Regions from separate parts of the Corynebacterium sp. NPDC104732 genome, predicted to be linked through region 2. Evidence: riboswitches for the same ligand, from Rfam matches in the RefSeq annotation. Region 2 holds a riboswitch; the other holds the start of a gene.
The links. Region 2 has a riboswitch for cobalamin ahead of metE (5-methyltetrahydropteroyltriglutamate--homocysteine S-methyltransferase). Riboswitches for the same ligand answer to the same signal wherever they lie in the genome.

Region 1: linked by a shared signal. The riboswitch ahead of ACZ6ZO_RS07580 (energy-coupling factor ABC transporter permease) and the one ahead of metE (5-methyltetrahydropteroyltriglutamate--homocysteine S-methyltransferase) in region 2 are both predicted to bind cobalamin.

What each region holds. Positions count from the first base shown of each region.
Region 1 is NZ_JBVJNS010000008.1:88,127-104,061, forward strand. Features, by position in the region: gene ACZ6ZO_RS07565 (energy-coupling factor ABC transporter ATP-binding protein) at 1-776, opposite strand, end outside; gene ACZ6ZO_RS07570 (CbiQ family ECF transporter T component) at 764-1,471, opposite strand; gene ACZ6ZO_RS07575 (energy-coupling factor ABC transporter substrate-binding protein) at 1,472-1,774, opposite strand; gene ACZ6ZO_RS07580 (energy-coupling factor ABC transporter permease) at 1,776-2,453, opposite strand; cobalamin riboswitch at 2,499-2,705, opposite strand; gene ACZ6ZO_RS07585 (cysteine desulfurase family protein) at 2,705-3,802, opposite strand; gene ACZ6ZO_RS07590 (electron transfer flavoprotein subunit alpha/FixB family protein) at 3,802-4,668, opposite strand; gene ACZ6ZO_RS07595 (electron transfer flavoprotein subunit beta/FixA family protein) at 4,665-5,441, opposite strand; gene ACZ6ZO_RS07600 (THUMP-like domain-containing protein) at 5,461-6,567, opposite strand; gene ACZ6ZO_RS07605 (NUDIX hydrolase) at 6,561-7,322, opposite strand; gene ACZ6ZO_RS07610 (ABC transporter ATP-binding protein) at 7,334-8,203, opposite strand; gene ACZ6ZO_RS07615 (alpha-1,4-glucan--maltose-1-phosphate maltosyltransferase) at 8,253-10,256, shown strand; gene glgB (1,4-alpha-glucan branching protein GlgB) at 10,258-12,375, shown strand; gene ACZ6ZO_RS07625 (CPBP family intramembrane glutamic endopeptidase) at 12,569-13,237, shown strand; gene ACZ6ZO_RS07630 (hypothetical protein) at 13,250-13,528, opposite strand; gene ACZ6ZO_RS07635 (hypothetical protein) at 13,515-13,979, opposite strand; gene ACZ6ZO_RS07640 (co-chaperone YbbN) at 14,226-15,050, opposite strand; gene ACZ6ZO_RS07645 (thiamine-binding protein) at 15,043-15,342, opposite strand; gene mce (methylmalonyl-CoA epimerase) at 15,385-15,840, shown strand; gene ACZ6ZO_RS07655 (hypothetical protein) at 15,879-15,935, shown strand, end outside.
Region 2 is NZ_JBVJNS010000001.1:82,070-98,004, forward strand. Features, by position in the region: gene ACZ6ZO_RS00395 (hypothetical protein) at 1-128, opposite strand, end outside; gene mshC (cysteine--1-D-myo-inosityl 2-amino-2-deoxy-alpha-D-glucopyranoside ligase) at 168-1,421, opposite strand; gene ACZ6ZO_RS00405 (undecaprenyl-diphosphate phosphatase) at 1,461-2,285, opposite strand; gene ACZ6ZO_RS00410 (aldo/keto reductase) at 2,331-3,209, shown strand; gene ACZ6ZO_RS00415 (NHL repeat-containing protein) at 3,232-4,329, shown strand; gene ACZ6ZO_RS00420 (quinone-dependent dihydroorotate dehydrogenase) at 4,342-5,436, shown strand; gene ACZ6ZO_RS00425 (hypothetical protein) at 5,433-5,801, opposite strand; gene ACZ6ZO_RS00430 (YbhB/YbcL family Raf kinase inhibitor-like protein) at 5,813-6,349, opposite strand; gene ACZ6ZO_RS00435 (ABC transporter ATP-binding protein) at 6,363-8,138, opposite strand; gene ACZ6ZO_RS00440 (ABC transporter transmembrane domain-containing protein) at 8,139-9,707, opposite strand; tRNA gene ACZ6ZO_RS00445 (tRNA-Leu) at 9,814-9,899, shown strand; cobalamin riboswitch at 10,329-10,474, shown strand; gene metE (5-methyltetrahydropteroyltriglutamate--homocysteine S-methyltransferase) at 10,506-12,761, shown strand; gene ACZ6ZO_RS00455 (DUF5129 domain-containing protein) at 12,758-14,212, opposite strand; gene ACZ6ZO_RS00460 (SDR family NAD(P)-dependent oxidoreductase) at 14,236-15,693, shown strand; gene ACZ6ZO_RS00465 (GNAT family N-acetyltransferase) at 15,703-15,935, shown strand, end outside.

The sequences.
Region 1 (15,935 bases), on a different contig from region 2:
TACCCTAATAGATCTTCCACCCGCGTAATCGGTTTTCCGAGTTTTTCTGATACGAGTGGCGCCCACGGTGGGCGCAGACGCGCCGCGGCCAGCAGCGATGGGTCGGTAAGGAGGGTTCGGTCACCAGAGCGGATCGTCCCGTCAACGAGGACTCCCACCGACGCTGCGAAAGCGTAGGCGAAGTCGATTTCGTGCGTGGAGATGACGATGGTTGTTCCGGCGTCGTTAAGCTGCAGCAGCGTGGCTAGCAGGCGGTCGGAGGCGACGGGGTCGAGGCCGGCGGTCGGCTCGTCGAGAAGGAGGACGCGTGGCTGCATCGCCAGCGCACCGGCCAGCGCCACGAGTTTGCGTTGGCCGTAGGAAAGCTGGTGGGGGACGCGGTCAGCAAGGCCAGTGATTTCGCAGGTGGCCAGCGCCTCACGCACGCGCTTATCGACGTCCGACTCCTCCAATCCCATGTTCACGGGGCCGAAAGACACGTCCTCCGCAACCGTGGTGGCGAAGATTTGTTCATCGGGTTCCTGCAGCACAAGCTGCACATTGCGGCGCACATGGTCCCGGCCGCGCCTGGTGTACTCCATCGGCGTGTCATCGAGCAAAACCGTGCCAGATTGAGGCTGCCACGCCCCCGCTAACAGCTTGAGCAGCGTGGACTTCCCGGAGCCATTCGCACCGAGGATCGCGAGGCGTTCCCCCGCTACCACGGCTAGGTCGACCCCGTTCAGCACAGGCTGATCGTGGGAAAAAGTCAGGTCACGGGTCTCTAGAACAGACATAATAAACTCATCACAATCACGGCGCCGCAGGCACGGAGCCAGTTCACGGGGCGCGCCACAGTACGCACTTTCATCGCGGTGGGATCCGCCCGCAGTTCCAATCCTTCTTGCAGCGCCCGAGCCCTGGCAAAGGACAGCACAAATAGCGACGCTGCTTGGCCCGCAACCGAACCCACCCACCGGCGGGTACTGCTATGCCCGAGCCGGGCGGCCTGGGCCTCCCACATCGTCTTCGCCGTCACCACCAGGGCACCCACCAGGCGGTATATCAGGCCCGTGACGTGCACGAGCGACTCCGGAAGGTGCCGACGACGCGCGAACATGAGGATCTCGGACATCGGGGTGGTCAGCGCAAACAACACGGTGATAGCCATGCCCACCACGGACCTAGCCAACACCTCACCGGCGTGCGCCACCCCTCCTGGGACCATGATCAACCCGCCGGAGGTAATGGAGAAAATGAGCGGGCCGAGGCCCAGCGCGATGAACGTCGCCGGGGCCCCGACCAGACCCAGGTACAGTTTCCAGTTGATCCCAGCAGCGACCGCCATCACCAAGGTGATAGCGGCGATCACTGCGAGTTTGATACCGGAAACCGAGATCGCAATAAACAGCAGTACGATGAGCAGGCTTTTTTCGCCCACATTCACGTGCGCCCAGCGGCTCCTAGCAGCGGCTAGTTCCAGGGCATTCATTTAGACAGCAGCAGATTCCTCAGCACGCTGGGTACGGCCACGGAACACACCGAGGACATAACCGAGCAGGCCAGCACCAAGACCAGCTTGCAGCGCGAACCGGCCGGACTCCACTTCTCCTGGCAGTTCACCAGCAACAGATTCGAACCATGGTTCATAATCAGGGTTAGCCTCTTCCACCAAGGTTTCCGCACCCGCGTCGGTGCCCACGAATTGTTCTTCAGCGTCCGGGTCACCGAAATTGAAGAACATCGGGAACATGATCAGAACGCCGGCCACGATGACCAAAACTAGGTTCTTCATTTTAGGCTGCCACCATCTCTCGCTTCGGGGCAGCAACTGGGATGCCCAAAACCGTCAGTTCCTTCTTCGCGATCTGTCGCAGGCTGCGGAAGATCAACACGGATACGATGCCTTCCACGATGGACAGTGGCACCTGAGTTGGTGCGTAGAGCGCCAGGAAGGTCCCGGCAGCGTTTGCGAAACCAGCAGCGTGGTGGGCTGCCGCCAGCTGCAGCGCAGTAACGCAGTACGTGGCAAAGTTGCCGAGGAATGCAGCGAAGAACATGGCCAGCTCAGGGGATTTGGATCCCAGGAGCTTCCACACCGCGTACGCCACCCACGGGCCAACGATGGCCATGGAAAAGACGTTCGCCCCCAGGGTCGTGAGGCCGCCGTGCGCCAGCAATATAGCTTGGAACAGCAGGACGATGGTGCCGATGAAGGCCATCACCGGCGGTTTGAAGAGCACCGCCCCCAGGCCAGTGCCCGTGGGGTGAGAGGAGGAACCGGTCACTGATGGGATTTTCAGCGCACTCAGCACGAAAGTGAAAGCGCCAGCAGCACCCAACAGCATGCCGGTTTCTGGTCGTTCCTTGATCTGCTTGTTGACTGCGTAAGCACCGTAAACAACAAATGGGGTAGCAGCAGCTCCCCAGGCTACGCAATGCTCGACGGGGAGAAAGCCCTCGGCAATATGCATGACAATCTTCTTTCCAACTTTAGGTCCGTCCATCTCGCGAACCTATACGAGTAAGCAGCTGCAATCGGTCTCCTGGCTTAGCTCCAACGCTCTTGCCTCGCGCCCGTCCTTCCCACCCGTTCTGTCAACAGACAGTGAACGCGCGCAGCGCCGACAGGCATGAAGTTACCTGCCTCAAGAAGCAACACAGTGACGAGGACCGCTGCCGGATTCTCACCGGCATTCCCGTACATTGCAGCGGTTTCAGATTATCAGATGGCCATTCCCGCTTCTCGGGCTTGGCGGACCACTCCCCCCAAGTGGGCGAGCAAAAACTCAACCTCCTCCGGCGTGGTTGTCCGTCCAAGGGTCAGCCGCAGCGCGCCGCGTGCTACATCCTCCGGCACCCCCATGGCAAGCAGCACATGGCTCGCCCGGTTCACACCGCTCGCGCAGGCCGATCCGGTAGACGCCGCCACGCCGAGCATGTCCAGCAGCATGATGAGGCTATCGCCCTCGGCTCCGGGGAAAGAGACAAGCAGGTGCCCGGGCAGGAGATCGCCCGTGGAATGGATCACCGCGCCGTCGATAAGCTCGATGCCGGCGCGGAGTCGATCGCGCAGCTCCGACAGCCGCGCCCGTTCCGTTTCGATCTCTGCAACAGCCTCACGCAGGGCCGCCGCGGTCGCTACCGCACCCGCCACGTCGACGGTGCCAGGGCGAATGCCGCGCTGCTGCCCACCACCGAACAGGGTGGGCGCCACCCCGGAGCGGCGCGCCAACAAAATGCCGACGCCCCTCGGTCCGCCGAACTTGTGCGCGGAGGCAGCCAGCGTTGTAGCGCCAAGCGAAGCAAAGGACACCGGAATGTGTCCCACCGCTTGCACCGCGTCCACGTGCACGGGAGTCTGGCCTGCTGCCTGGACTAACTCGTGGACCGGCTGGATGATGCCGGTTTCGTTGTTCGCCCACATGCAGGTCGCCAGTGCGGCGGGTTCGGACAGCGGCTCGAAGGAGGAGACCCGCCCGTCGGCAAGTGGCAGCATCTGAACGTCCGCGCCGAGGGCCGCCACGGTTTCTAGCACCGCCGGGTGTTCGATCTCGGTGGAGACCACGCGGCTAAGCTCCGACTGCCGAAACAGGCCCTGAATGGCCAGGTTGTCGGCCTCAGTACCGGAACCAGTGAAAATGACTTCGATCGGCTCGCAGTCCAGCAGGGAGGCCACCGCTTCCCGGGCCTCGGATAACGCCCGGTTCGCCGCCCTCCCCGCCGCGTACTGGCCGGCGGGGTTGAGAAACTCGGAGGCCGCTAGCCAGGCATCTCGCGCTACCTGGCGGATCGGCGTGGTGGCCGCGTGGTCGAAATACACTAGAACTTCTTCAGCAGCTCAGGGATGATGTCTTCCACGTCGCCGACGACACCGAGGTCGGCGATCTTAAAGATCGGGGCGTCTTCGTCGTTGTTCACAGCGATGATCTTCTTCGAGGTCTGCATACCCGAGGTGTGCTGGATGGCTCCCGAGATACCGAGCGCGATGTACAGATCTGGCGACACCGTCACACCGGTTTGTCCCACCTGGTACTGAGCTGGGTACTGGCCGTCGTCGACCGCGTCGCGGGTGGCACCCACGGCGCCGCCCAGGGCGTCGGCAAGCGGCTCAACGTACTCTGCGAAGCCACTCTCGCCGACGCCGCGCCCACCAGACACCACGACCTTAGCGGTCGCCAGTTCAGGGCGCTCCCCCTCAACAGCCGGGGTGAAGCCAGTTACTTGAGCATCCATAACGCCAGCTGCTGGGAGTTCCATGGTGGTCACCGCACCGGAACCGGGGTGTACCGGGGTGACAGAGCCGGGGCGGATGGTGTAGATCGGGCTGGTGCCACCCACCGCTGCGGTGCCGGAGATGGTGTCGCCGAAGATGGACAGTTGCGCGGTACGGTCCGCGTTGATGCCCACCACGTTGGTGAGCACGCCGGAGGCGAGACGGGCAGCGAGACGACCGGCGATCTCGTTGCCCACGGAGTCCGCGAGCAGCACGATCGGCTGCGGGTTCTGGGCCGCGAGCATGGACAGCGCATCCACCGCCGGCATCACTACGCGCCCCTCGGCGGAGCAGCGGACAATGTTGGCGGGGTACTGTTCCTCGTCAAAGGACACGACGGTGACATCGCCCAGCACCTGGGCAGCCGCGATCAGTTCCAGGGTGTGGGACCCTGCTGCGAGTACGTACGTCACTTGATGGCCTCCTGAATGAACTGGTAGATGCGCTCTGCACCGTCGGTGTACACCATTTCCCCACCGTCGCGCTCCGGGCGTGGCTCAGCTGCGGTGACAGCCGTTGCGGCGTTGGCCAGTCCCACTTGCGAAGGGTCGACCCCCACTTCCGCCAGGGTGAGCACGGCAATGTCGGCTTTCTTTGCAGCCATGATGCCCTTGAAATTAGGGAACCGCGGCTTGTCCGTCTTTTCTGTCACAGAGATCAGCGCCGGCAACGACGCCTGCAGCTGGTAGGAGCCTTCTGGGGCTTCCTTGACTCCCGAGACCATGCCGTCGGCTACGGCAACGGAGGACAGGTTCGTGAGCGATGGAATCTGACGGTACTCCGCGAGGATCCCCGGCAGCGCCCCCATCGCGCCGTCGGACGAGGCGTTCCCGGCGACGATCAGCTGGACATCACCCAGAGTATTGATCGCGCTGGTCAGGGCCCACGCCGTGCCGAGCACGTCGGATCCGGCAAGGGCGGCGTCGGAAAGCAGCACGGCCTTGTCCGCCCCCATCGCGAGCGCCTTCCGCAGCGCCTCCTGCGCCCGGAATGGGCCAGCGGATAGTGCGATTACCTCGTATCCGGGGTTCGCTTCGCGGATGCGTAGTGCCTGCTCCACGGCGTATTCGTTGATTTCGTCGATAACCTCATCGACGCCCTCGCGGTGGAGGGTGAAGTCCTCATTCAGTGTCTTTGTTGACCAGGTGTCCGGCACATTCTTTACCAGGACCACAATAGCGGGCATCGTTCCTCCGTTTCGTTTTTTACGATCCTACCCCGCGCGCCCCACAGATGAACGCCACCCCCTGGGACCCGATCCGCGTCACCACGACGGCCATCGGACGCTCCCCACGCGGCCGCAATTTCTTGCGCAGCGCATCCGGATCAATGTCCACCCCACGCACCAAAATCTCCAGCGAGCCCGGCTGATACGACGCGAGAGCACTCTTCAATTTCTTCAGCGGCACCTGTTCCAGGATCGGGAACCCGGTGTAGCCTTCCGGAATCCGGTCGCCGGTGAGGTACGCAATGCGCTCGTCCAGCATCCACAGCCCCTCCCGCACCGCGAACTGGCGCACGAGCCCGGCGCGCACGATCGCGCCGTCGGGGTCAATAAGGTAGGTGCCGTGCGGCGCGGCGAGTTCGTCAGCGGCCGGGAGGGCATCGCTGAGCTTATCGACGCCACTGCCCCGAATCACCACGGCCTCCCGGGTGATCCCGCCAGCCAGCCCCGGAGTGTAAAGGCACGCTTCCTTGACCCCGCCGTCGACGCTGACCACGGAGACCAGCCCCTCCCAGGCGGTGTAATCGATCCCGGGGGCGCACTTGATGGCTGCCTCCCCGGAAATGGCCGCCAGCAGGTCAGGCAGGGGCGGGATCAGGTCCTTCGGCGCGGTGATGCGTCGGCCGCCAGCCCGCCGGGCGGGATCGGCGATGACCACATCGGCGGTCATGGGCGGGCGCAGGGCGTCGGCCTGGAAAAAGTGGCCGGTTACGTTGGCTCTAGCCATGGTCAGGCGTGGCAGCGACAGGTCTGAACCGAAGTACTCAAGTCCGGCCGCCGCGGATCCTTCGGTGCCGATGGAGCAGGTGACGTCGTGGACGCGGGGGCTGCCGAGAATCTCACGGATTCGGTCGAATCTCACCTGGGCCACGGGAAGCGGGGTGGCTTGCTGGGCGCTGTCGCTGTCGGCGTACCAGTGGGTCGGAAGTTTCCCGCCTGCGCGGGCATCAAGGAGCTCAGCGACGGCGCGGGAGAACTCGCCGTGTTCTTTCTTAAGCAGCGTGGCCCGCTTGAATGGGTCGGTTTCCGGGCAGGGGTCGATGGTGCGTGAGGTGAGGTAGCGGGCTTCGTCGAGGTTGATCAAAATCGCTCCGGCAGGTCTCCGTAGAGAAAAAATTCATCGAAGAACGGGTCGTCGGGGTCTCCGATGATCGGCGTCATATCCACGTTGATGAGGGAGGCTTCCAAATCCGCCACGGTGTGGAACTCGGTGAGGGCGGTCAGCTGCGCCCAGGTTGGAATAACCAGGCGCAGCAGCCCAGTTTTCCAACCACCCAAGATCACGGAGGGCAGGAACCATCCGGTGGAGGCTGCTTCCCGGGTGGCGCCGTCTGGCATTTGCCCGAGCGGTGCTTGGGCCACGAAAGAGAAGGCATCAAACTTCGGTGCCACTGGCCCCGGCCCCACCCAACGAGCGAAGGGGTAAAGCAGGTCTGTGGCCACAGTCAGTTCGTTGTCGTGGAGGAAATCGGTGAAGGCCAGTTCGTGGTTTTCCAGTAGTGGACGGGCGTAGTGGTACTGCACGGCGTCAGAGACCAGCTCGCCGGTGCGGTGCCGGGCTAGGAGGATTCCGGTTTCCTCGAATACTTCCCGGACGGCAGCCATCACCAGGCCGTGCGCGATGGCTGGCTCGATCTGCAGCAGTGTGCTCCACCGCTGCGCCTCCACCCCATCGCCGTCACCGAGGTCTCGTTCATCGAGCACACCACCGGGGAAAACGGTGGTGTTGGGGAACGTGGGCATCTCAGCGACGCGCTCCTGCACGTACACTTCCATGCCGAGTGCGCTGTCGCGGACGAGGAGCACTGTTGCTGCGAGCTTGGCGCCACGGATTCCTTCCATAGCTAGCGATTCTAGCCCGCCCGGTGGCGACCCCGCCCACGGATTCGGCGGGCAAAGTATCGGCCGTCGATGCGATCCACCTGAATCTGCTGGTGGAAAGTCGTGGTCAGGTTTTCGCTCGTCAACACATCATCAATGAGTCCTTGAGCGACGATCTTCCCCTCGTCCAGCAGCATCGCGTGCGTGAATCCGAATGGGATTTCTTCCACGTGGTGGGTGATCATGACAATGGCGGGCGCATCCGCGTCCAGGGCAAGTTCCCCGAGATACCCCACCAGGTCTTCCCTACCGCCCAAGTCGAGTCCGGCACCCGGTTCGTCGAGAAGCAGCAGCTCCGGGTTGGTCATGAGCGCGCGGGCGATCAGCACGCGTTTGCGTTCGCCTTCCGAAAGCGTGCCCCAGGTTCGTTTGGTTAGGTGCATCGCACCGACGCGCTCCAGGATGTCCATGGCTTGATCGAAGTCCATCTGGTCGTATTCTTCGCGCCAGCGCCCCAGGATGGCGTAGGCGGCGGACACCACCAAGTCCTCTACCGTCTCGTCCTTGGGGATGCGGCTGCCGAGCGCAGCGGAGGAGACACCGATCATGGTGCGCAGGTCGCGCATGTCGGTCTTGCCGACGCGCTCCCCCATGATGTGGGCGCTACCCCCGGACGGGTATTCTTCGGCGCCCGCTAAGCGCATGAGGGTGGTCTTGCCCGCACCGTTTGGACCAATGATCACCCACCGCTCGTCAAGCTCAACCTGCCAGGACAGTGGCCCCAGCAACGTGCGGTTATTCCGCACAAAGGTGACGTCGGCAAAGTCAATGATCAAATCTGGGTTGTATTCGCTCACCCCACCATCATGGATCACAACTGGGTTGCCGTGTGCGATCGACACTGCTCACCTACTCTGGACTGAGTACTGTACAAGCGCGAAAGGATTTGTGATGACCGGACGACTCGGCATCGACGACGTACGCCCTAACGTGGCCGGCGGGGCCCCTTCCAAAGCGGTAGTTGGCGAAGTGATCCCAGTGTTCGCACTGGCGTGGCGCGAGGGTCACGACGTGATCTCCGCAACTCTCAACGTCAAGGGGCCAGAGAATTCCGCTGTTGCTGCAAAGACGATGCGTACCATCATGTCCCGTGGCGAGGACCCCGACCAGGTGCATGGGATTTTCGTTCCCGATGTTCCGGGCGATTGGACCATCCGCGTCGATGTGTGGAGCGATCCGATCGCCACATGGAAGCACAATGTCACGGCGAAAATCGAGGCTGGACAGAGCGAAGCCGAGTTGGCTAATGATATCGAGATCGGCGCCCAGCTTTTCGAGCGGGTGGCTGCCGGTGCACCACAGCAGCACCGGGAGACCCTGCAGGACGTCGCTGATTCCTTGCGCTCCACCGGTGATCTGCGGGCCCGCGTAGCACCGGCCTTTAGCAAAGAGGTCTCCAGCATCCTGAGCATGCATCCGCTGCGGGATCTGCTGACCCGTGGCCAGACGAGCACTGTGCGGGTGGAGCGTCGCAAGGCGCTCGTGAGCTCGTGGTATGAGTTCTTCCCGCGTTCCACTGGTGGCTGGGATGCGGATGGCAAGCCCGTGCACGGCACTTTCGCCACCGCTGCTGCCGAGCTGGACCGCGTGAAGCGAATGGGCTTTGACACCGTCTACTTCCCACCTATCCACCCGATCGGCGAGATCAACCGCAAGGGCCGCAACAACACCCTGACCCCATCGGCCACGGACGTCGGATCCCCGTGGGCCATTGGCTCCAAGGATGGCGGCCATGACGCCGTCCACCCGAAGCTCGGCACCCTCGAGGACTTTGACGCGCTGATCGCTCGCGCCCGCGAGCTGGACATCGAAATCGCGCTGGACCTGGCGTTGCAGTGCGCGCCCGACCACCCGTGGGCGGCGGAGCACCCAGAGTGGTTCACGGTGCTTCCCGACGGCACCATCGCCTACGCCGAGAACCCACCAAAAAAGTACCAGGACATTTACCCGCTGAACTTCGACAATGACCAAAAGGGCATTTATGAGGAAATTCTGCGGGTGGTGCTGTTCTGGGTCAACCGGGGCGTGACCACGTTCCGAGTGGACAACCCGCACACCAAGCCAGCGAACTTCTGGGAGTGGCTGATCGATACCGTTCACGTCGATCACCCAGAGGTGATTTTCTTGGCAGAGGCCTTCACCCGACGGCCACGACTGTACGGCCTGGCCAAGGCTGGTTTCTCCCAGTCTTACACTTACTTCACCTGGCAGACCTCCAAGAGGGAGCTGACGGAGTTCGCCACTGAGATCGCGAACATGGCGGACATCTCCCGCCCGAACCTGTTCGTAAACACCCCGGACATTCTGCATGAATCCCTGCAGAAGGGTGGTCCAGGTATGTTCGCGATCCGCGCCGTGCTGGCAGCCACCATGTCCCCGCTGTGGGGCGTGTACTCCGGCTACGAGCTGTTCGAGAGTGTCCCGGTGAAGGAAGGATCCGAGGAGTACCTCGATTCGGAAAAATACGAGCTGCGCCCCCGCGTGTACGGCGAGAACTCCCTGGAGAGCTTCATTACGCTGCTGAACCGGATCCGCCGGGAGCAGCCTGCGCTGCAGCAGTTGCGTAACATTCACTTCCACGACACTGACAACGATCAGATCCTTGCCTACTCCAAGGTGGACGCCTTGACGGGCAACTGCATCCTCGTGGTTGTGAACCTTGATTCTTTCAATGCTCAAGGGGCCACGGTGCGTCTTGATCTGACTAAACTCGGTGTCACCGGCACCTTCCCGGTGCATGATCTGGTGACCGGCGCCAGCTACACGTGGGGTTCCGACAATTATGTGGAACTGCGCCCGTGGGACGACGTCGCGCACATTTTTGTGCTGCCTGAGGTCCCGGAAGAGCGGCGCGAGGCCCTCGCCTGGCGCGAAGTAACTGAGTACAGGAGCTGATATGACTGACCTAGACCGCCTGCTGCATTGCCGGCATCACGACCCGCACTCCCAGTACGGGCGTCACGACGGCGTAGTTCGGACCCGTCAGATCGGCGCCACCAAGGTCGCCGCGCTTATCGACGGCGTGTCCCACGAACTCGCCCCCGTCGGAAATGACATTTTCGAAGGCGCCGTGCCGGAGGGCACTTACGAGCTCGAGATCACCTGGCCAGAGGCAACCGTGGTGACCCGCGACCCGTATTCCTTCCTGCCGACTCTGGGGGAAATCGATATTTACCTCATTTCTGAGGGCCGCCATGAGCGGCTCTGGGAGGCCCTCGGCTCGCACGTCCGCGAGATCGATGGGGTCCGAGGCACGTCATTCGCGGTGTGGGCTCCGAATGCTATTGGTGTGGCGGTAGTCGGCGATTTCAATGGTTGGAATGCCTCCCAGCACCCGATGCGGTCCCTGGGTTCCTCCGGTGTGTGGGAGCTGTTCATCCCTGGCCTTGATGAAGGCACAGTGTACAAGTACGCGATCCAGACGCCAGAGGGCCATCGCCGCGATAAGGCCGACCCGCTGGCGCGCCGCACGGAGATTCCTCCGCACACCGGGTCCATCGTCACGTCCTCGTCCTACGAGTGGCAGGATTCCGACTGGCTGGCCGCCCGCGCTGATATCTCAGACAAGCCGATGAGCGTCTACGAGGTGCACCTCGGTTCCTGGAAGCAAGGTCTTTCCTACGAGGACATGGCTACCGAGCTTGTCGACTACGTGGCCGAGCAAGGCTTCACCCACGTCGAGTTCATGCCCGTTTCCGAGCACCCCTTCGGCGGTTCTTGGGGCTACCAGGTGTCCGGCTACTATGCCCCCACCGCGCGCTGGGGCACCCCGGACCAGCTGAAGGCGCTTATCGACGCCTTCCACGCTCGCGGCATCGGTGTCATCGTCGACTGGGTCCCTGCCCACTTCCCTAAGGACGACTGGGCACTGGCCCGCTTTGACGGGCGCGCGCTCTACGAGCACCCCGACTGGCGCCGCGGCGAACAAAAGGATTGGGGCACCTTCGTCTTCGATTTCGGCCGCGCTGAGGTCCGCAACTTCCTGGTTGCCAACGCACTGTACTGGCTGGAAGAGTTCCACTTCGACGGTCTACGCGTGGATGCCGTGGCATCCATGCTGTACCTCGACTACTCCCGTAACGAGGGCGAGTGGGCACCAAACCAGTATGGTGGCCGAGAGAACCTAGAGGCTGTCCAGTTACTGCAGGAAATGAACGCCACGGTGCACAAGCTTCACCCAGGGGTGTTGACCATCGCCGAGGAATCCACGTCTTGGCCAGGAGTGACCGCCCCGACATCGACCGGCGGGCTGGGATTCTCCCTGAAGTGGAACATGGGGTGGATGAACGACACTCTGGAGTACTTCTCTAAGGATCCGATCCACCGCAGCTACCACCACGGTGAGATCACCTTCTCCATGGTGTACCAGTTCAGCGAAAACTTCTGTTTGCCGATCTCCCACGATGAGGTGGTCCACGGTAAGGGCTCGCTCTGGACCCGTATGCCGGGAGATGCGTGGAACAAGGCTGCCGGCGTGCGCACCCTCTTTGCTTACATGTGGTCTCACCCCGGCAAGAAGCTGCTCTTCCAGGGACAAGAGTTTGCCCAGGCTGCGGAGTGGACGGAGGCTCACTCGCTCGACTGGCACAACTTGGAGGGCTGGGAGTCCGAATACCACCGCGGTATCCACCGCCTGGTGCGCGACCTCAACCTGGTCTACCAGGATTCCCCGGCTCTGTTCTCGCAGGACACCACGCCGGAGGGCTTTTCCTGGATCAAGGGCGATGACGCAGCGAACAACATCCTCGCTTTCGCGCGCTACGGCAGCGACGGACAAACCTACCTGTGTGTATTCAACCTCGGTGGCACCTCCCAACCGAATTACACCCTCGGTGTGCCACATGGCGGCACCTGGACGCGCGTGGTCAACACCGACGATTCCGTCTATGAAGGCGCCGGAAATGAGCTGCCGTTCTCGGTGTGGGCAGATAACGGCCACTGGGACGGGTACCCGCACTGCGTCACACTGCATATTCCGGCGATGTCCGCACAGTGGTACCGCTGGGACGGGTAGGTAGCTGGTTTAGTGCTTGGCTTTAGCCGTTTTCGTCGGTTACATGTCCGGCAGTATAATTTTGGGAAAATAAGCAACGAAAACCCTTAGTTAGGAGACCAAAATAAAACGGCTGGCTTTTATAAGCATTAACCAAAACCGGGGGCGGCTCGATCACCTGAGATGGTGGGATATCGCAGCCGTCACCGCTATCATGTGGGGCACGTCCATTTATGCCGCAGCTGCTAGTTTTGTGCAGCGTTCCGCGGAACCCATGAACGCTGCCACAGACGCAGTTCCGGAGTTTTCCTCCAACGACAATCTCGTCGCCCTAGCGACCCAGGTCCCGCTGCTGTTGATTGCCCTCGGCTACCTATATCTGAGGGGATTTAATTTCCGGCAGTGGATCCTACGCCCCTCGGTGCGGGGCACCTTCATCGCTCTCCTAGCGTTCGCCCTGATTGGGCTCTGCATGGACCTTGCCCTTTCCGGCCAGTACTACCTGGCGCCGACGGGCGGCGAAGTAACTACTGATGTGGCCGCGGCCGAGAACTCCTGGGGCCCATGGGCCAACCTCACAGACCCCACCCTGGTCGTGTACTCCCTTTTCAACGGCCTCTATGAAGAGCTTTTCTTCCTCGGCGTATGCCTTTCGGTTGCCCCCAAATACCAGCGCGTTGCTTTTATTTACTCCCTTATTGTCCGGTTTTCTTTCCACATCTATATGGGCGCTTTCATTGCGCTTTGCATTGGCGTTATTGTGGGGCCAATTTTCTACCTCGTGTGGAAGAAAATGACAAATAAGAACATATACCCGCTGGTAATCGCCCATATGCTTGGTGACATTTTTGGCGTCAGCCTGCTACAGTTCCTGCCTCGCTAAAACACTTTGTTTTTAGATATGCCTGGAAATTTTGGCGCTTTTTGCTAGCGACAATGTCACGATTGCCCCCGCAGCAACCATAACCTCGATCCCCCAGAAATTTCTCACACCACTTACGAGCGCCACAATGATTGCCAGTGACACTAATACAGCAATGCTGGACGTCACTGGTGCGAAATCTTGTGCCGTAAGTTGATTAAGTGAAAGCCACAGGCCAGAAACAACACACAGCGCAATGGGGATCGGCATCATCTCCGGCAGTTCATGGAAGTGACGCTCAAAGAACCACACCCAGGCCAAAGTAAAATTGGCTGCTGTTGAAGCAAGCAAATCCAAACCAAGCGGCGGAGATTCCTGTTAAAGCTAGCGCTGCAGCTATCTTTTGGCGATATTTCCAGTTTTGCTTCGCGACAAGCAAAGTGGCATGGCTCCCAAGTGGAATACCTACGCAGCCAATCACAATGTCAGCAAGCTGAGTATATATGCGCTGGGAATCAGAACCGTTACGAAATACCCAACCCGCATTGAGGACGCAACCAATAATCGCGGTTGGTCCCGGCAAGGGAATCCCATATGACTGCGGGGCCGTGCTGTCGGAAGCAATTCGCTCGATCTCTTCTGGTGTCATCCCCTCGAGCGCTTGAAGCTCGGCTTCGATTAGTGCCAGAGCTTCTTTTCCCTGCGGAGTGAGATCGAATGTTGAAGCGGTCTGCATAACCCCTGGGTCTATTTCATTAGCCACGGAAACTGACGGTGTCGCCGCTAATGCTAGCACCAGCAACGATGCGAGAACTTTTTCTCATAAGTACCCCTTTTGGGCTATTTGGTATACATCACTACTCAGACCATAACTGACATTATAATTGACATCACCATATACCAGCTTTTCAGTTATTAATGACCCCTAGACCAGTTATGGAAGAATTCCGCACCGACCAAACCGACCGTTGACATCTACAGGCAGCCTATCAACGGCGCTAAGCACCTACTAAAACAGCTTCATCGCCATCTTGGTCCGCGCGGCCTTCACGCGCTGATCGCCAGGCTCGAATACGGAGTACAGCTCTAATAGGCGCTTTTTGACCGTCTCATCTGGCAACAGCTCGATGAGACGGTCAAATGCTTCTTCCACTTTCCCCACCGCGATTTCCCGATCAGCCGCGCCCAGCTGCTTGTCCACGTTGGTAGGGTCGGCTGCAGCTTCTGCGACGGGGTCACCTTCAGCGGTGGCGAGTCGGGATACGAGTTTCGCGTTGTCGAGGGCAGCTTTTGCTTCCTTGTTGGCGGGTTCCTTGGCCAGGATCGCTTCGTAGGCCTTGATAGCCGCCTCGAACTCGCCCGAGTCCAGCAACGCGGCAGCCTCTACCAGGCGGGGATCTTCTTCCTGCTCCCCAAGGCCGGGTAGTTTCGCGGCCCCGACCACGGCCGCTGTCCACTGTTGCAGCGCTTCCAGGGGTTGACCACCCTGGAAATTCGCTAGGGGACGGCCGTCGGCAAGTGCAATGACGGTCGGCAGCCCCTGAATACCGAACGCTTGCGCGATCTGGGGTGTGGTGTCGGCGTCGACGTAAGCGAAGAGCCACTTGCGGCCTGCCTGCGCGGCGAGCGTCGATAGGTTGTGCCGCAGCTCTTCTGAGTCCTGGCTGCGCGCGGTACCCACCAGCACCACCACCGGCACTTTCATGGACAGGCCGATGGTCGCCTCAAAATTCTCCTGCGTGAGCGTGGTCGCGGTCGCGACGTCCCCACCTGTGGCGGCCTGCTTGGCCTCCGCGCGGGCCTTTACCTCTGCCAGATCAACGAAATTAGCCACGGAGACGCTCTTCTACTGCCGCCACCTTCCGCATCAGCTGCCCCTCATAACCAGGCCGAATGTCCGCCTTAAGCACGAGGGAGGCGCGCGGGCTCACCGCGAGCACAGCGTCAGTAGCACGCTTCACGACGCCCATCACCTCATCCCACTCCCCCTCAATAAGCGTGAACATGGCATTCGTCTCATTCGGAAGGCCAGACTCGCGGACCACCCGCACAGCCTCAGCGACAGCATCAGCCATGTCAGCAGACTCATTAGTCACCGCGGGGGCAACAGAAAACGCAATAATCATGTTTTCCAGCATAGCGATCTGCCCGGGACTAAACTTGATGTCATGTCTGATATTGCAGCAATCGAAATCCCACACGAGTACGTCACCTGCCTCGACCACGTCGGCATCGCTGTCCCAGACTTCGATGCAGCCGTCGAGTTCTACCGCACCGCATTCGGCTGGGTCAACCACCACGAAGAAGTCAACGAAGAACAAGGCGTCCGCGAAGCCATGATCGGCCCTAAGGACAAGACCGAGCGCGACGGCATGATCCAGCTCCTCGCCCCACTGAACGAAGAGTCCACCATCGCCAAGTTCATCGACAAGAAAGGCCCAGGCCTGCAGCAGATGTGCCTGCGCACCAACAACATGGACGCACTCTCCGAGCACCTGCGCGCCCAAGGCGTCCGCCTGCTCTACCCAGAGCCAAAGATCGGCACCGGCGGCGCACGCATCAACTTCGTGCACCCGAAGGATGCTGGCGGCGTTCTGCTGGAGATTACGGAACCAGTTAAGTAGCCGAATTTCTGGTTCTGATTGGCCGAAAGAATACTCTCATGAAATCCTGGCCCGACATGCTGAGTAGATTCACGCTCATCTCGTCTTTCCTCGTC
Region 2 (15,935 bases):
ACAGCAGGATCAAACGGCTGATCCCAGAACTCGCGTTCTTCTTCTCTCAGGTAGGAGCCGGAAGCGAACTCCTGCAAATCGGAAATAAACTCATCAACATCGGACTGAAACTGCGTACGAATAGTCATGGTCCTCATTCTCTCCTAAAAACCGTGTGCGCGCTTGTGCTACAGGCGTACCCCGAGCAGGGCATGGACAGCGGTACGCACAATCTGGCCAGCTTCTGACTCTGCAACGTCCTCGTCGGCCACGCTCAACGCCCACGCATCAACGGCAGACAATGCGCGTGGGGTGTCCAGGTCGTCGGCAAGCGCGCTGCGTAGTTCGGCAACCAATGCCCGGGCCGTGGTCAGGTCGGTAGCACGCTGCACGGCGCTGCGCCACCGCTCAAGACGCAGGGTGGCAGTGGTGAGCCCTGCATCGGACCAATCGCGGTCGCTGCGATAGTGGTGCGCGAAGACACCCAGGCGGATCGCGCTCGGATCGTGGCCAGCGGCCGTGAGCTTCGATACGAACACCAGGTTGCCCAGGGACTTCGACATCTTCACGCCGTTGAGAGACATCATGCCTGTGTGCACATAGGTCTCCGCCATCCGGTGCACGCCGTGCAGTGCCTCCGCGTGGGCCGCGGAAAACTCGTGATGCGGGAAGATCAAGTCACTGCCGCCACCCTGGATGGCAAAGGTAGGGCCCAGTCGGTTCGTGGCGATCGCCGAACACTCGATGTGCCAGCCGGGTCGGCCAGCGCCAAACGGCGCATCCCACGACGGCTCCCCCGGCCGGGCCGCCCGCCAAATTAGCGCATCCAGCGGATCCCGCTTGCCGGGCCGTTCCGGATCTCCGCCACGTTCTGCAAAGAACTTTTCCATCGTGGCGCGGTCATAGTTCGATTCGTAACCGAACTGCTCCGTGGCATGAATCGACGCGTACACGTCTGGGTACTCGTCGCCTTCGATCTGGTAAGCAGAACCGTTGTCCAGTAGTCCCTGCACCATCGCGATCACTTCATCTACCGCGTCCATGACGCCTACGTAATGCTGCGGGGGCAGCACCTCCAGTTGCTCCATATCGGAACGGAACAGATCGATTTGGCTGGTACCCAGCTCCTGCCAGTCCACCCCGTCGCGCTCGGCGCGTTCAAACAACGGATCGTCCACATCGGTGATGTTCTGGACGTAGGTCACCTCTACCCCGTTGTCCAGCAGCTGCCGGTACGCCAAATCGAAGGCGAGGTAGGTGGCCGCATGGCCGAGGTGCGTGGCGTCATAAGGAGTGATGCCACACACGTACATGCCGGCGCGACCGTCGGGGGTAGACACGACGTTGTAGTCCTGGCTGGAGGTATCGAACAACACCAGCGGAACCGGGGCGCCGAGCGCAGGATCAAGACGGGGAACTTCAGGACGTGGCCACGAATGCATACCTAGAACTTTAGCGAGGCCCCAGTTTGCGCGCTTCAGCTAGGGCTGCAATACCCCTGCAGCCAGCAGACCCATCACCAACAGACCCGCAGGGATGCGGTACGCGGCGAACCACGAGAACGAGTGATGCGAGACGAACTTCAGCAGCCACGCAATGGATGCATAACCCAGCACAAAGGCGATACCGGTTCCCACCAGCAGCTGCGCCCCACTGGCAGCCTGACCAGCCTGCGGAGCAAACGCGTCAGGGAGCGAGAACAACCCAGAGGCCAGCACTGCCGGGATAGCGAGGAGGAAGGAAAACCGCGTCGCTACCTCACGATTCAGGCCGGTAAACAGACCCGCTGACACCGTGCCACCCGAGCGCGACACGCCCGGAATCAGCGCCAAGCACTGCGCGCAGCCCATGATCAGGGCGTCCTTCATCGTGAGCTCATCAAAGGAGCGTGTCTTCTTACCGAACTTCTCCGCCGCGATGAACACGAACGAAAACAGCACCAGCACCGTGGCGGTGATCCACAAATTGCGCAGGTTATCGCGGATTAGGTCCTTGCCCAGGTAGCCGAGGATCGCGACCGGCAACGTACCGACGATCACCATCCACCCCATCCGGTAATCAAAATCCCGCTTGTTCTTATTGAACAGGCCCGTGAGCCACCCCTTCGCGATCGTGAAAATATCGCGCGCAAAGTACACCAGCACAGCAGCCTCAGTCCCCAGCTGCACCACAGCGGTGAAGGAAGCGCCAGCGTCCACACCCCAGAACAACGAGGAGATGATGCGCAGGTGGCCGGAGGAACTGACCGGCAAAAACTCGGTCAAGCCTTGGACGGCGGACAACACAATGGTCTGGGACCATGACATAGCTTCGGTATTCACGCCAGTAACCCTACGGTATCGTTGAGGGCTGTGAAACAACGGCAACTTGGGACAAGCGGTCTGCGGATCTCGTCCATCGGCTTGGGCACGCGGACGTGGGACGCGGGGATGGACGTCGATAAGGCGCGCGATGTGCTCCGCGGTTTTGTGTCCGCAGGGGGCACGCTTGTCGACGCTGCCTCCCTCCCGTTACTCGCCGCGGCGCTGCCGGCAGTCCCACGAGAAGAGCTCGTGTTGTCGCTTGCTGCCGGCGTGGACCCCACTGCTCCGGTAGGGATGCGAGTGGACTGTTCCCGCAGGTCATTGCTGGCTTCGTTGGATCGATCCCTCGCCGTGCTTGGGGTGGATCACGTCGATATTTTCAGCGTGGAGTACTGGGATGGCCTGACTCCCCCGGCTGAGATAGTGGACACTTTGGAGTCCGTGGTGCGCTCCGGACGGGCCCGCTACGCCGGGGTCCGCGGCTATTCGGGGTGGCAGGCGGCCGTCACCACGTCCCCACAGATCGTGGTCGCTCAGGCCGAATATAACCTCTTGGACCGCTCGGCGGAACAGGAATTGCTGCCCGCCGCGGAGTTTTTGGGGCTCGGCTTCATAGCAAGTTCCTCCCTCGCGCACGGGATCCTGACAGGCAAATACCGCGACGGCGCCCAGCCGACGGACGCCGCGGTGTTTGGTCGGCTCGATCCGCACAGCAGTCGCGTGGTGGAAGCGTTGGGTACCGCCGCGACGGGGCTCGGCATCTCTCCGGTCACCGCGGCACTGGCCTGGTCGCAGGGGCGACCGGGGGTATCGTCCACCCTGGTAGGTGTGAGCGACGCTGCGCAGTTGCCAGATGTCCTGCGTGCAGCCTCGGTGGTCCTGCCGACGGCGATCGTCGAGGCGCTAGATGAGGTTTCGGCTCGGTAACCCTCTGGTAACCTTGTTAGGCGTGAAGAAATCCCAGCGTAGCTCCCTCATCGCCGCCGTCGCGGTGGTTTCCACCTTGTTGACCTCGTGCACCCCACCAGGCGTGGAAGATCCACAGAAACAAGCCCAGGAGCAAGCCGCCAATAATCAAACGGTGTCCGGCGCCCTGGGAGGTGCTACCCCGGCGCAGTCGCCCGCATCGGAGCACCCCGCAGGTGAAGTGCTGCGTCTGGAGGCCCCCTTTGATAAAGCCACCGACATCGAACTATCCGGTGACATCTTCCTCGTGCGTGCCGCGGAGAAAATCGCTATCGGCACGATCGACCAGCTGCGGACCAACTCTTACAAGGAGATGGACATCATCAAGGCCTGCGGCGACGTTTCCGTTACCGGGGATACCTTCGTGCTGCCGTGCCCGAAGCCCGTGGACGGCGCGGGCGGTGGAACCATCTACCTCATCGATGCGAAGAACCCATCTTTTAAAGACACCCGCCGGGCGGACATGGAGTTCACCTCCGCAGCGCTGACCACCACCGGTGAGGTGATCGGCGGTAGTTCGAACCAACCGGATGTTGTGGTGTTTAGTGGATCGGGCTCCAAGAAAATCTCGACCTCCCGCAAGGCGGACGAGATGGTCTCCAGCGCAGTGTCTGGCACCCGTGACGGTGTGGTGTTCATCGAACGGGAAAAGACCGTTATCCAGGGCGTGGACTTTAGCAATAATCGTCCGGGTGGTGCGCTGCGCATGGGAGTGGGCGTCGGCTCCATCGCCGCAGGCGAAGAAGGCCTGTTCCTAGCCTCGGATACCTTGGGCCACCAATTGGGCGTCTACACCGACGACGACATCTTGATGCTGCACCAGACCGTCAGCACCGACCCCTCGCCGTGGGCCGTGGCGTGGGACGCCAAGCGCAAGCTCGCCTGGGTATCTTCGAATGCGACCAACAAGATTCAAGCCTTTAAGATCTCCTCTGGCGTCCCTGAACTCCAGGGCGCTGTGGACTCCGTGGCCAATGTTCGTAGCATGACCATTGACACGGACGGCAACATCTACGCACTTTCCGATTCCGGCGCTGGGCTGCAGTACATCCCGGCCACCGACGTGGACAAGCAACTCTAAGGACTGTTTTCGATGACCGCTCACCCGCTGCGTACCGCCGGCTACAACTTCGCACTGAAACAGATGTTCCGCCTGCGCCCCGAACGCATTCACATCCTCATGGCGCAGGCACTCGGGCTGTTGCACAAAGCCACCCCGGTTAATCGCGCGCTGAACAAAGTGCTGCCAGTCCATGACCCGATCCTGGCGCAGACCGTGTTCGGGGTGGAGTTTCCTCGTCCACTGGGGTTGGCAGCTGGATTCGATAAGAATGCCACCTGCGCCGACGCCTGGGCGCCCCTGGGGTTCGGTTACGCCGAACTCGGGACCGTGACGGCACAGGCCCAGCCGGGCAACCCGACTCCTCGCCTGTTCCGCTTGCCTGCGGACAAGGCGATTTTGAACCGGATGGGTTTTAACAACCGTGGCGCCGCTTTTGCTGCAGAGCAGCTGCGGCAGCGGTCGTCGAAGGACGTCATCGGTATCAATATCGGCAAGACTAAGGTTGTGCCCGCTGAGGAAGCGGTGGCGGACTATTGCGCTTCCGCGTCCCTGCTGGGTGACCTTGCGGATTTCTTGGTGGTCAACGTCTCCTCCCCAAACACCCCGGGGCTAAGGGACCTGCAAGCGGTGGAATCTTTGCGACCGATCTTGACCGCGGTGCTGGAATCCACCACGTCTCCTGTGCTGGTGAAGATCGCGCCGGACCTGTCCGACGAGGACGTGGACGCCGTCGCTGACCTCGCGGTGGAGTTGGGGCTTGCTGGCATCGTGGCCACTAACACCACTATTTCCCGGGACGGATTAACGACGCCAGCTGCTGAGGTAACGGCAATGGGCGCCGGCGGTATCTCCGGAGCCCCAGTCGCAGCACGATCCCTGGAGGTGCTGCAACGGTTGTACGCGCGGGTGGGATCTCAGCTGGTGCTGATCTCGGTTGGTGGCATCACCACCCCGGAGGAGGCTTGGAAACGCATCGCCTCCGGTGCAACGCTGCTGCAGGGCTACACCCCGTTCATCTACGGTGGTCCGGATTGGATCCGCGACATCCACCTGGGAATCGCAGCGAGGCTGCGGGAACACGGGTTCAGTAATATCTCCGAGGCCGTGGGCTGTCAGAAGTTCTAGCTACGTGGGATAGCTGCTCGGCGTAGGACCAGGCTACACAGCAGGGCTGCGATGGCGTAGGCAGGCAACCACCACTGCTCCATCACATATAGCGGCTCATTTGGAATGAACCGGCCACCCACGACGAGCAATAGCGCCACAGCAAGCGCGAACACGCTCCATACGGAGCGTGGCTGTCCGGGAGCCGCCATGCCAAAGCCTCCGACGAGTGCCCCGGCCACCACGATGAGAAGAAAACGCGGTGTGACCTGGAATGGCACCAGGAAACCCTCCGTGACCACAGCCACGAAGGTGAAGATCGCTAAGACGATGGCGATGGCGACGAAAGCTCCGCCGAAGCGGATGGCGACGGGAAGATCACTCATAGCGGGTGATCTTAGTGGTTTTCGTGCCAGCCCCACGTAATAGCGCGCCCGAGGGTGTGGAAGTACAGATTGAAGCCCAGCACCGTGGGGGTAGCATCCTCAGGGATGTCGAGCTTCTCCACATCCAGGGCGTGGACAGCAAACAGGTAGCGGTGCGGCGCGTGGCCTGCTGGTGGCTGGGGACCGTAGTAGCCGCGCTTACCGGAATCACCCTTGAGGGTGACGACGCCTTCGATTCCACCCAGGGTTTCATCGCCAGCACCCGAGGGAACCTCGGTGACGGTGGCGGGGATGTTGAATACTGCCCAGTGCCAGAAACCAGAAGCAGTCGGCGCGTCTGGGTCGAAGCAGGTGATGGCGAGAGATTTGGTGCCTTCAGGCAGATCAGACCACTGCAGCTGAGGCGAGACATCGTTGCCGCCGAGCTGCTCAGGTTTGAAGGTGCCACCGTCAACGAAGTCGGAGGAGCTCAAGGGGAAGCTGGGTTTATCCCCTAGAGGTGCGTAAGGATCAGGGCCGGGAAAACGAGAATCAATGTAGGAAGTCATACTTCCCTTATACCTAAGATTCCCACTTCTCATACAGCTGTGCGTATTTTCCACCCAGCGCGAGCAAGCTGTCGTGGGTGCCGTCCTCGATGATCCGGCCCTGCTCCATCACAATGATCCGATCCGCAACTCGGGCTTGATCCAGCCGGTGCGCCACCACGAGTGAGGTGCGACCGCGCGCCACCTTCGTGGCTGCCTGTTCCAAAGCTCGGGCGTTGTCACTGCCGGCTTCGGCGGTGGCCTCATCCATAATGAGCACTGGTGGGTCGAGCAAGATCATGCGCGCCAGCGAAATCTGCTGCTGTACCTCGGGAGAGAGTTCTTCAGCTCCGGCACCGACCTTGGTATCGAGCCCTGCCGGGAGCCAGCGGTGCCAATGTGTGGTTCCTGGAATCAGACCCACTTTTTCCAAGGCCTCGAGCAGTTGGGAATCGGAGGCACTTGGGGCGGCGAGGCGGAGGTCGTCGGCAAGCGTGCCGGCGAACAGGTGCACTTCCTGGCTGATGAGGGCCACGTGGCGGGCGGTCCAGTTGTCGGGGACGCTGGCCGTATCGACGCCGCCGACCAGGATCTGGCCGGTTGTTGGCCGTTGCAATCCGGCGATCAGCCCCGCAAGCGTGGATTTCCCGGCACCGGAAGCACCGACGAGTGCGGTGGTGGTGCCGCCGCGGAACGTGATGGTGATGTCGGACAGAACGGGCGCGCCACCGGGATAGCAAAATTCGAGGTCTCGGATCTCGACATCAGGGCAGGCGTCGATCGGTGCGGGGTCACTGGCTTCAGAGGTGGTGCGCAGCTGAGCCAGGGCTACCGCGCGCCCCAGGCAGGTCAAGGCGTTTTGGATCTCGCCGGAGAAATACATCACGTTGAACAGGTGCACTTCCATGCGGGAGATCAACAGCATCGCGGTGGTTGCCTCCCCGATGGTCAAGGCTTCGCGGTGGACCAGGAGCGTGGACAGCAGGAGGCCGCTGAGCACGAGCAGCGCGTAGGCAGCTGTTCCGTGCATCGTCAGCCTATTGAACAGGGGTTCGCGGGCGGCCGTGGTATTCACCGCATTCCACGAGGAACGCTGCAAGCGGTTGTGCGCCCACTCCTCTAGCCCCAGGGCCCGCAGCGTCGGCAGGCCACGGATGGTGTCCAGCAGCTGGTTGTTGCGCGTTGCGTCGGCGTCGGCGACCTTGTTTGAGGCAGCTGGAAGCAGCGCGATGTTACGTACCGCGACGGGATACAGCAGCAGGCCCACACCAACAAACGCGATGCAGTAGCTCCAATGTACGAACGCGAGGGAAACGAAGGTGAAGGGGAACATCAGCGCGGTGATGACCACCCGCGAGCCAATGGCGTTGACCATGCGGATTGCGGTGTCAATGTCCTTGGTCAGCCGTGAAATCACGTTGCCGGTACCCAGCTCCATGATGGTAGGAATGGGTGCCCGCAGCGTCGCTGACATAGCAGAAATGCGCAGGTCAACGCTGAGTCGTCGGGCGCGAGAGAGCATTACCCACTGGGCGAGCGCGCGGCCAGCAGCTTCCAGCGTCAGCCCGAGCGCAATGAGCGCCATGAGCCACACGTATGCGTTCGTCCCGGTCCCGATGAGGGGTAAGGAGCGGCCGGTGATGGCGTCGACAAGCTTGCCGATCGCCACGGAGGTGCCCATCATGGCGGTGAGCGTCACGGCGAACACGACTGTGGCCAGCAGCCACCAGGAGCGCCTCGGGCGGGACGGGAGGCTGCCGAGATAACGGCCGCACTCGTTTAACGACGCCGGATGCTGGAAATCTGCCATCTATCGCTCCCCTTTCTTCACGATCCGATCGGCCACGCTCACCCAACCGCGGGACGTGGTCAAAACAATGGTGAGTTTTCCTTCCCGCAGCTGTTTCGTGGCGCAGGCGACGTTGTCCAACGTGACGGCGTCCAGGCCGGTTGTTGGGTCATCGAGGACGAGCACGTCGGGGTCGAGCGCCAGGACGCGTGCGAGAGCTACTCGTTGGCGCTGGCCGCCAGACAGGTTCAGTCCGGCCTCGCCAATCGCAGCTTCCGGCAGCTCACCATTCGGGCTGAATCCACCGAGGCGTCGGATGATGTCCTCGCAGGCCGCGGCCTCGAGTGCTTCCTTGACCTTGGTGGCAGAGCCGGTCGGATCAATGTTGTCCGCGAGCGTGCCCTCGAAGATGTTTGCGCTGTGTGGCACTTGGATGGCGGCCATGGTGGCGAGCTCGCTCCGTGCCGCGTCGCGGGCCGCTGGAGTGTCCGTTAGCCACACTTCGAGACCGGTGCGTGTCGGAGTGATGAGGTCGCCATGCTGCGCGGTGATGGCAGTGGTCTCGGCCAGCTCCAGCACCCGGCCTGAGCTAGCGACGGCGCGTGCCCAGTAGTCGGTGAGGAACCCCAATGCAAAACCCATTACCGTTAGCGCTGGGGGTGCTACCAGCGTCACCGTGAAGAACTCACCGGGAGTGATGCTTCCTCGCACTGCGAACCAGCCCGCGCATCCCAACACTGCGATGTTCGCTAGCAACGGGATGAGCTGACGGAGGAAGTTGGTGAGCGCGAAGATCCGGGCGTCGTCGAGCATCAGGCTGAGCGCGTCCGTTGCTTTCTGGGTGAATTTTTCCTCGGCTCGTTCCACCGCGCCCAACCCCTTGAGCACCCGGGAGCCCTGGGCGTAATCCGTCGCCAGCGAAATTGACGCAGCCTCGGCGGCGCGACGAGACCGCGAAATCTTCGCGATCGCTTTACCAGTGAAATAGCTTGCAACCGCAGTGCCGACACCGCCGAGGAACATCAGCGATGCGAGCTGCCACGAAAACTGCGCGACGATGATAATGGTCGACGCTAGATAGCCCACCATCACTAGCGGGAAGTTGAGGATCTGCTTAACATCCCCCACCTGTTGGGCATCCTCGTCAACAGTGTTGAGGATCTCGCCCGGGGTTTTAGAACTGTGTCCCCTCACGAGTCGCTGCACCAGCTCCAACCGCATGTCGTGCGCCACCCGGCTGATGGAAAGCGTGGTGAGCGAATCACCTGTTGCGTCGACGAAGAACATGATCGTCATCGTGAGCACGATTGCCGTGACGGAAGAAACTAGCAGCGTGATGTCTGCAAAGGGTACCACCTTGTCCACGGCGAAACCCACGATCCGAGAAATCAGTGCGGACATCATCGATGACGAGAACCACGCGATGGCCAGGGCAATAACGGCCCGGCGGTGGCTCCCGAGAGCCGTTAACGCAACCTGAAAACCACGCTGTTGGCCAGACAGAATGGGAGCAGCTTCCGGTGGGTGCTCCGGAACAAACCACGCCCATGACCGCATACGTGGCGGCACTTTCGACGGATGGGTGAACATGACAGACAAACCTACCACAAAGTGCAATTAACCTGCTGATTTGTTAATTCAAGTCTAGTCGGGCTATTGTTTACGAGTGCCCAGCCGAGAGGCTGACAAACACCCAGCCCGGGTGGCGGAATGGCAGACGCGCTAGCTTGAGGTGCTAGTGTCCTACTAATGGACGTGGGGGTTCAAGTCCCCCCTCGGGCACAGTTTTTAAAACCCCAGTTCTTCGGAACTGGGGTTTTTGCGTTAAGTAGCAAAATGTGTGCCCGGGCGGCGCTTTTGTGTTGTCACTTTACCCGTCATGGCCCCGAAGTTTCTTGCTAAAACCCGGGAAGCATTCCCCGGATCTTGGGCCGAAATCAGTGAAATAGCAGGTGTGAAGCCTGAAAAATCGCCAAAACCCGGGGAACGCTTCCCGGGTTTTGTGGGGGGTGATCGATCTTGCGTTGGAGATGGCATTCCCGGTTTTCCGGCATAACAAGGCGCACTCTGATAGTTGGCTCTGAATGTGGGTCCCGTTGTGTGTAGATCTGCAAACCAAGCACCCCACATTTGACAGACTAAGCTGTCTAGTGTTCTAATTTGCTTCACCAGTGTTTTGCAACACAATGCGCCACATCACCCCTGTTAGGGAACGTGTGGAGATTGTGCGGTAAAAAGCAGGGGAATCCGGTGAGAATCCGGAGCTGTCCCGCAACGGTATGCATCGAAAAACTCTGTGGTTGTCTCCCAGACTCTTCGTGTTAAGTCCGATTACCTGCCGCTGGGTTATTTGTCCGACAAATTCGACTGACGAGGATCAAGAGAATTATGACCTTCCACGCGACCATTGCTGGTGTGCCACGAATTGGCCCTAATCGTGAATTGAAAAAAGCCCTTGAAGGCTACTGGAACAAGAAAATCTCTGGCGATGAACTAGCCGAGGTGGCGACGCAACTCACAGACACCTACACGGCTGACTTGCTTGCTGCGGGAATCGAGGCGGTTCCTTTTGCAGGTAAATCGTTCTATGACGCGATACTTGACACCACGGCGCTACTTGGAGTCCTCCCCCACCGCGTATCCACTATTGCGGATTACGAAGGAGACGCGCTGCCTAGTTTTATCGATCGTTACTTTGCCACAGCACGGGGATCGGTAGATTTTCCGGCGTCGGCATTAACTAAGTGGTTCGATACTAACTACCACTACATTGTGCCCGAGCTGTCTGCTGATACTGTCTTTTCGCTAGACGATGATGCGTTCTTGGCCGATCTCCGGCATCAAATCGACAAGTTCGGCGTTGCAGTCCGACCTGTGATTATCGGTCCTTTAACCTATCTCAATCTTGCCCGTACCACCGATGGATCTGATCCGCTTGATCATCTGGAGGAGCTGTTCGCTATCTACCGTGAGCTCCTCAAGCGTATTGGCGGTAGTGGTGTCGAATGGGTGCAGATTGATGAGCCAGCTTTGGTCACTGATCTTCCGGCAGCGGTGCTTAGCCGGGTGCGAGCAGGCTATGAAACTCTCGGGGGTAGCCTGCCCGCAGTGAAGATCCTGGTTCAAACCTATTTTGAAGACGGTGATCAGGCTGTGGAGACACTCAGCGGAACCGGGGTCACCGCAATCGGTGTTGATCTTGTTGCCGGCTCGGCGGAGCTGCCGCATTGGACTGGTGAGGAACTCCTGGTTGCCGGTGTGGTGGACGGCCGCAATGTGTGGCGTACTAATCTTGATGAGGCACTTGACACTCTGAAACAACTGGCTGCACGAGGCCCAGTCGCGGTGTCCACCAGCGCCTCCCTCCTCCATGTCCCTTATAGCCTTGATAAGGAGGATCTTGGGCAGATCCAAGATTGGCTAGCCTTTGGTAAAGAAAAGGTGGCCGAAGTGGCTGCACTTGCAGCAGCGTTGCAGGGCGAAGATGTCTCGGAGTTTTTTGCAGCGGCGCGAACGGCATTGCAGGATCGCGCGCAGTCGGAGTTGACGCATGATGCTCAGGTTCGGGAACGAATTGCAGCAGTAACGGATGCTGATCGGCAACGAGCATCGCGGGAGGAGCGTCGGCAAACGCAGCTCGCAACTCTCGACTTGCCACCGCTTCCGACGACGACTATCGGCTCTTTCCCACAAACGCAGGAGATTAGGCGTGCCCGGGCGCAGTGGCGTGTCGCAGAACTTACCGACGCCGAGTACCAGCAAGCCATGGTCGACGAAATTTCCACCGTGATTGAGGCTCAGAGCAAACTGGGGCTGGATGTCCTAGTTCATGGCGAGCCAGAGCGAAACGACATGGTGCAGTATTTTAGTGAGCAACTGCAGGGGTATATTGCGACTAGCCACGGCTGGGTGCAAAGCTACGGTTCCCGATGCGTACGTCCTCCGATCATCTACGGCGATGTACGACGCACCGAACCAATGACTGTTCAGTGGTACAATGTGGCCCAAAGCCTCACAGACAAGCCAGTGAAAGGCATGCTCACCGGCCCGGTCACCATGCTGGCGTGGAGCTTTGTGCGGGACGACCAACCGCTTGGTGATACCGCTGATCAGGTAGCGCTTGCCCTACGCGATGAAATAGCTGATCTCATTGCAGCGGGTGCAGTAATCATCCAGGTCGATGAACCGGCTATTCGAGAATTACTGCCACTACGCAAAGAAAAGCAGGCTGCATACCTTAAGTGGGCCGTGGGAAGTTTCCGTCTGGCTACGGGTGATGCACCGAGCAATATTCAAATACACACCCACATGTGCTACTCCGAGTTCAATGAACTCATTGATACAGTTAGCGACCTCGACGCAGACGTTACCAGTATCGAAGCTGCCCGTAACGGTATGCAAGTGCTGAAAGCCCTCAAGGAATCCGGCTTTGACATGGGCATTGGTCCGGGTGTGTGGGATATCCACTCCCCTCGTGTGCCGCGCCAAGAGGAAGTGGATCAACTGCTAGAGGCAGCACTCGATTCCATTGATCCCCAACTGCTCTGGGTCAATCCTGACTGTGGCCTCAAAACCCGAGGCTGGGAGGAGACGACTGCCAGCCTAGAGGTGCTGGTAAAAGCTGCCCACAAGGCGCGCGTTTAGAAACTAGACGAGCCCCCTGCCCCGGAAAACCCAGAGCTGAATGATGTGTTCGTGTTGCTCGACGAGGACTGCTGCGCAGCGACGTTGTTGTTGTGCCAGCTTTGCATGGCCCAGAACGGCACGAAGTCCGAGTAGCCGTAGCCCGGGCGGTAGTCACGCTCGTAGACCTTGGGGGCTCGGAGCTGCTCCACTTCTTTGGCATCGCTAAACTGCTGAGCCTTTAGTACCGCGAGGGCTGCCTGGTAATCCTTCAGCAGCCCGGTGTATCGCTCCAGGAAGTCAGGGGCAGCGGGCTCATCTACCAGTGCGTCAGCGGTGGCGCGGGCTTGGCTTAGGCTCTGGTACAGCCCGGAGTTGGTATTCTTAACCTCGGCTTGAGCTGCGACAATGTCGGAGCGTAGGGCTGTGGCCTCAACCTGCCGAACATCGACGTCGCCGTGCTCGATGCGGAAAATTGTATCGATGTTCTGCTCCGCGGTGCCTACTTGCCGTGCGGTCTCGGCGGCGGTGTTGATTCGGTCGGCGTTGGCGAGGATCTGCTTCGGCTCGTCGGAGGCAGTGAGACCGCCGAAGCTGTCCACTTGGCTGTGCATGGTCAGGAATCGATCGCGAACCTCTGCCCATTCGTCGCGCATCGTGGCGTGAGCGAGCGGTGAGGTGAGCGAATTGGCGCGGATGTCGATGCCATCAAGGCGCTGCCCCAAGGAGCCGTACTCCTTTGAAATAAAGGCGAGGTTTTCGCGGGCCTTGGCCAGTTTCATTTCGCGGCTGCGACGTGCGGCCCCTCCGATACCGACGACGGCAGCTGCGACGCCACCGACCCCTACCCCGGCACCGAGTCCAGCACCGACGCGGTTCTCGACAGCATTGTCGTAGCGAGCCTCGGCGAGGCCAGCAATGTCGGAGGCTTCATTAGCCCCAGCGAACAGCCCGGCAGGGATGTTGCCGTCCTTCACTCCTGGCTTGATGGCGTTGACAGCCGCGTCGAGGTGGTTGCCAGACCGCAGATCGAGCACATCAGCGACGTCTTCACCTGCGAAAACGAACGCCTGTCGCGGATTTAACCCAACCCCGACAAACAAGGTGCCGTCGGCGAAATGGTCGTCACCGATGAGGTCTGGGTGGTGGTCACGGAGGAAGTTCTCGACGGAGTCATTGACGTTGTCTTTGTTGCGCGCGAAGACGATGTAGTGGAGTTGTTGCACCGTGGTGGGTGCTTCGATGCGCTCGGCGTCCCGCAGCATGCGCGCTTCGTCTTCATCGCTCAGCACATTGTCAGGGTCGTGGACTTGGGTGTTCGCTATCCCCCGCTGGGTGGGAGCGGATATCGCGTAGTCAGCGCGTTGTGGTGGGTCGATGGATAGGAACGTGGCCAGGCCCGCGCCGGTACCTAGTGTGAGTCCCGCGACGAGGGCAGCCCCTGCAATCTTTGCCGGTGATAATGCGCTCATGCCACGACTATAGTCTTAAATCTATGAGTATCGACCCCGCTGATTTACGTACCTGCCTCCGCGTTCTTGAGGAAGCAGGCTCGTTGGATCCCACTTCCCCGGATTCTGTGACGCTGCAACGGGCTGTCGGAAAGCTTTTCAAGGAGGTCAAGCGCCAGCGGCGGGCGGCGGCCAAGCAGCGGCGTCGTAAAGCAGACGCTGCCGTGCTCGCGCGCACCGCCACCGCCAACCCGCAGCGTATCGACGACGAAACCGCCGGGATCCTCGTGCGCCCCGCGGGTTCCGAACCCGTCGTTCTCGAACGAGGAGCTGTCGCCACCCCACATGGTTGGGCCGGGAAGCTGTACCGATCGCAGAACTGCTATGTGTGCAAACAGCCGTACACGCTGGTCGATTCGTTTCATCACCAACTGTGCCCCGACTGCGCAGCGGACAACCGGGCCCGCAGAGACGCCCGGGTAGACCTCACAGGCCGGCGGGCGGTGCTCACCGGCGGGCGGGCGAAGATCGGGATGTATATTGCGCTCAAGCTGCTTCGCGACGGCGCCGACCTCACCATCACCACCCGTTTCCCGCGCGATGCGGCCCGTCGGTTCGCAGCGGTCGGTGACAGTGCAGACTGGCTGGACAGGCTCCACATCGTAGGCATTGACCTGCGAAACCCCGTCGCTGTGAGTGAGTTTGCGGCGTCGGTGGTCGCGGCGGGGCCTCTTGACATCCTCATTAACAATGCCGCGCAAACGGTGCGGCGCTCACCTGGCGCGTATTCCGGCTTGGTCGCAGCTGAATCCGCACCACTGGAAGGCCCGGCTAGCGAGGTCAAGGTGTTGTCCATAGGCGATACCGCCGCACTGCACCCGGCTGCCCTCACTGGCGGGACGAGCACCGCGCATGCCCAGGAGCTGGCGCTAGCGGCACTGTCAGGTGGCGCAGCGTCATTGGAGCGCATTGCCGACGGTACCGCTGTGGACGCCGGTGGCCTCATCCCAGATCTGGGTAGCGCCAACTCCTGGTCGGCCGTCGTTGGCGATGTGGATGCGCTTGAGCTGCTGGAGGTGCAGCTGTGCAACCAGACCGCCCCGTTCATCCTCGTGAACGAGCTGCGCCCCGCGCTGGAGGCCGCCACGGCCCGGCGAAAATACATCGTGAATGTGTCCGCGATGGAGGGAGTGTTCGGGCGGGGATACAAAGGCCCAGGACACCCGCACACCAACATGTCCAAAGCAGCGCTCAACATGCTCACGCGCACGGCAGCGGGGGAACTCTTTGAACACGGCATCCTCATGACGGCGGTGGATACCGGCTGGATCACCGACGAGCGCCCACACACCGTGAAAGAACGCCTCGCGCGGGAAGGATTTCACGCCCCACTTGATCTGGTAGATGGCGCCGCCCGCGTGTACGATCCGATCGTGCAAGGCGAACATGGCGTCGACCTCTACGGCTGCTTTCTAAAGGATTACCGCCCGCACCCGTGGTAGCCTGCGGTTATGATTCGTGAAGCTGAGCGTTCGGATATTCCTCACGTTGCGCGGTTGATGGCAGAGGTATTCGCGGACGATGCGGCATTTCGGAGCTACTTTCAAGGATGTGGTCCGGTAAACCGCGCCGGAGACATGGCCCCTATCTTCGAGCGCCAGTTGGCAGTGGAGTTTGTTCCCGAGGGCGTCGTGGACCTGTGCTTCGATGGCACGACACTCGTTGGCGCCGCTTGCTGGAATCT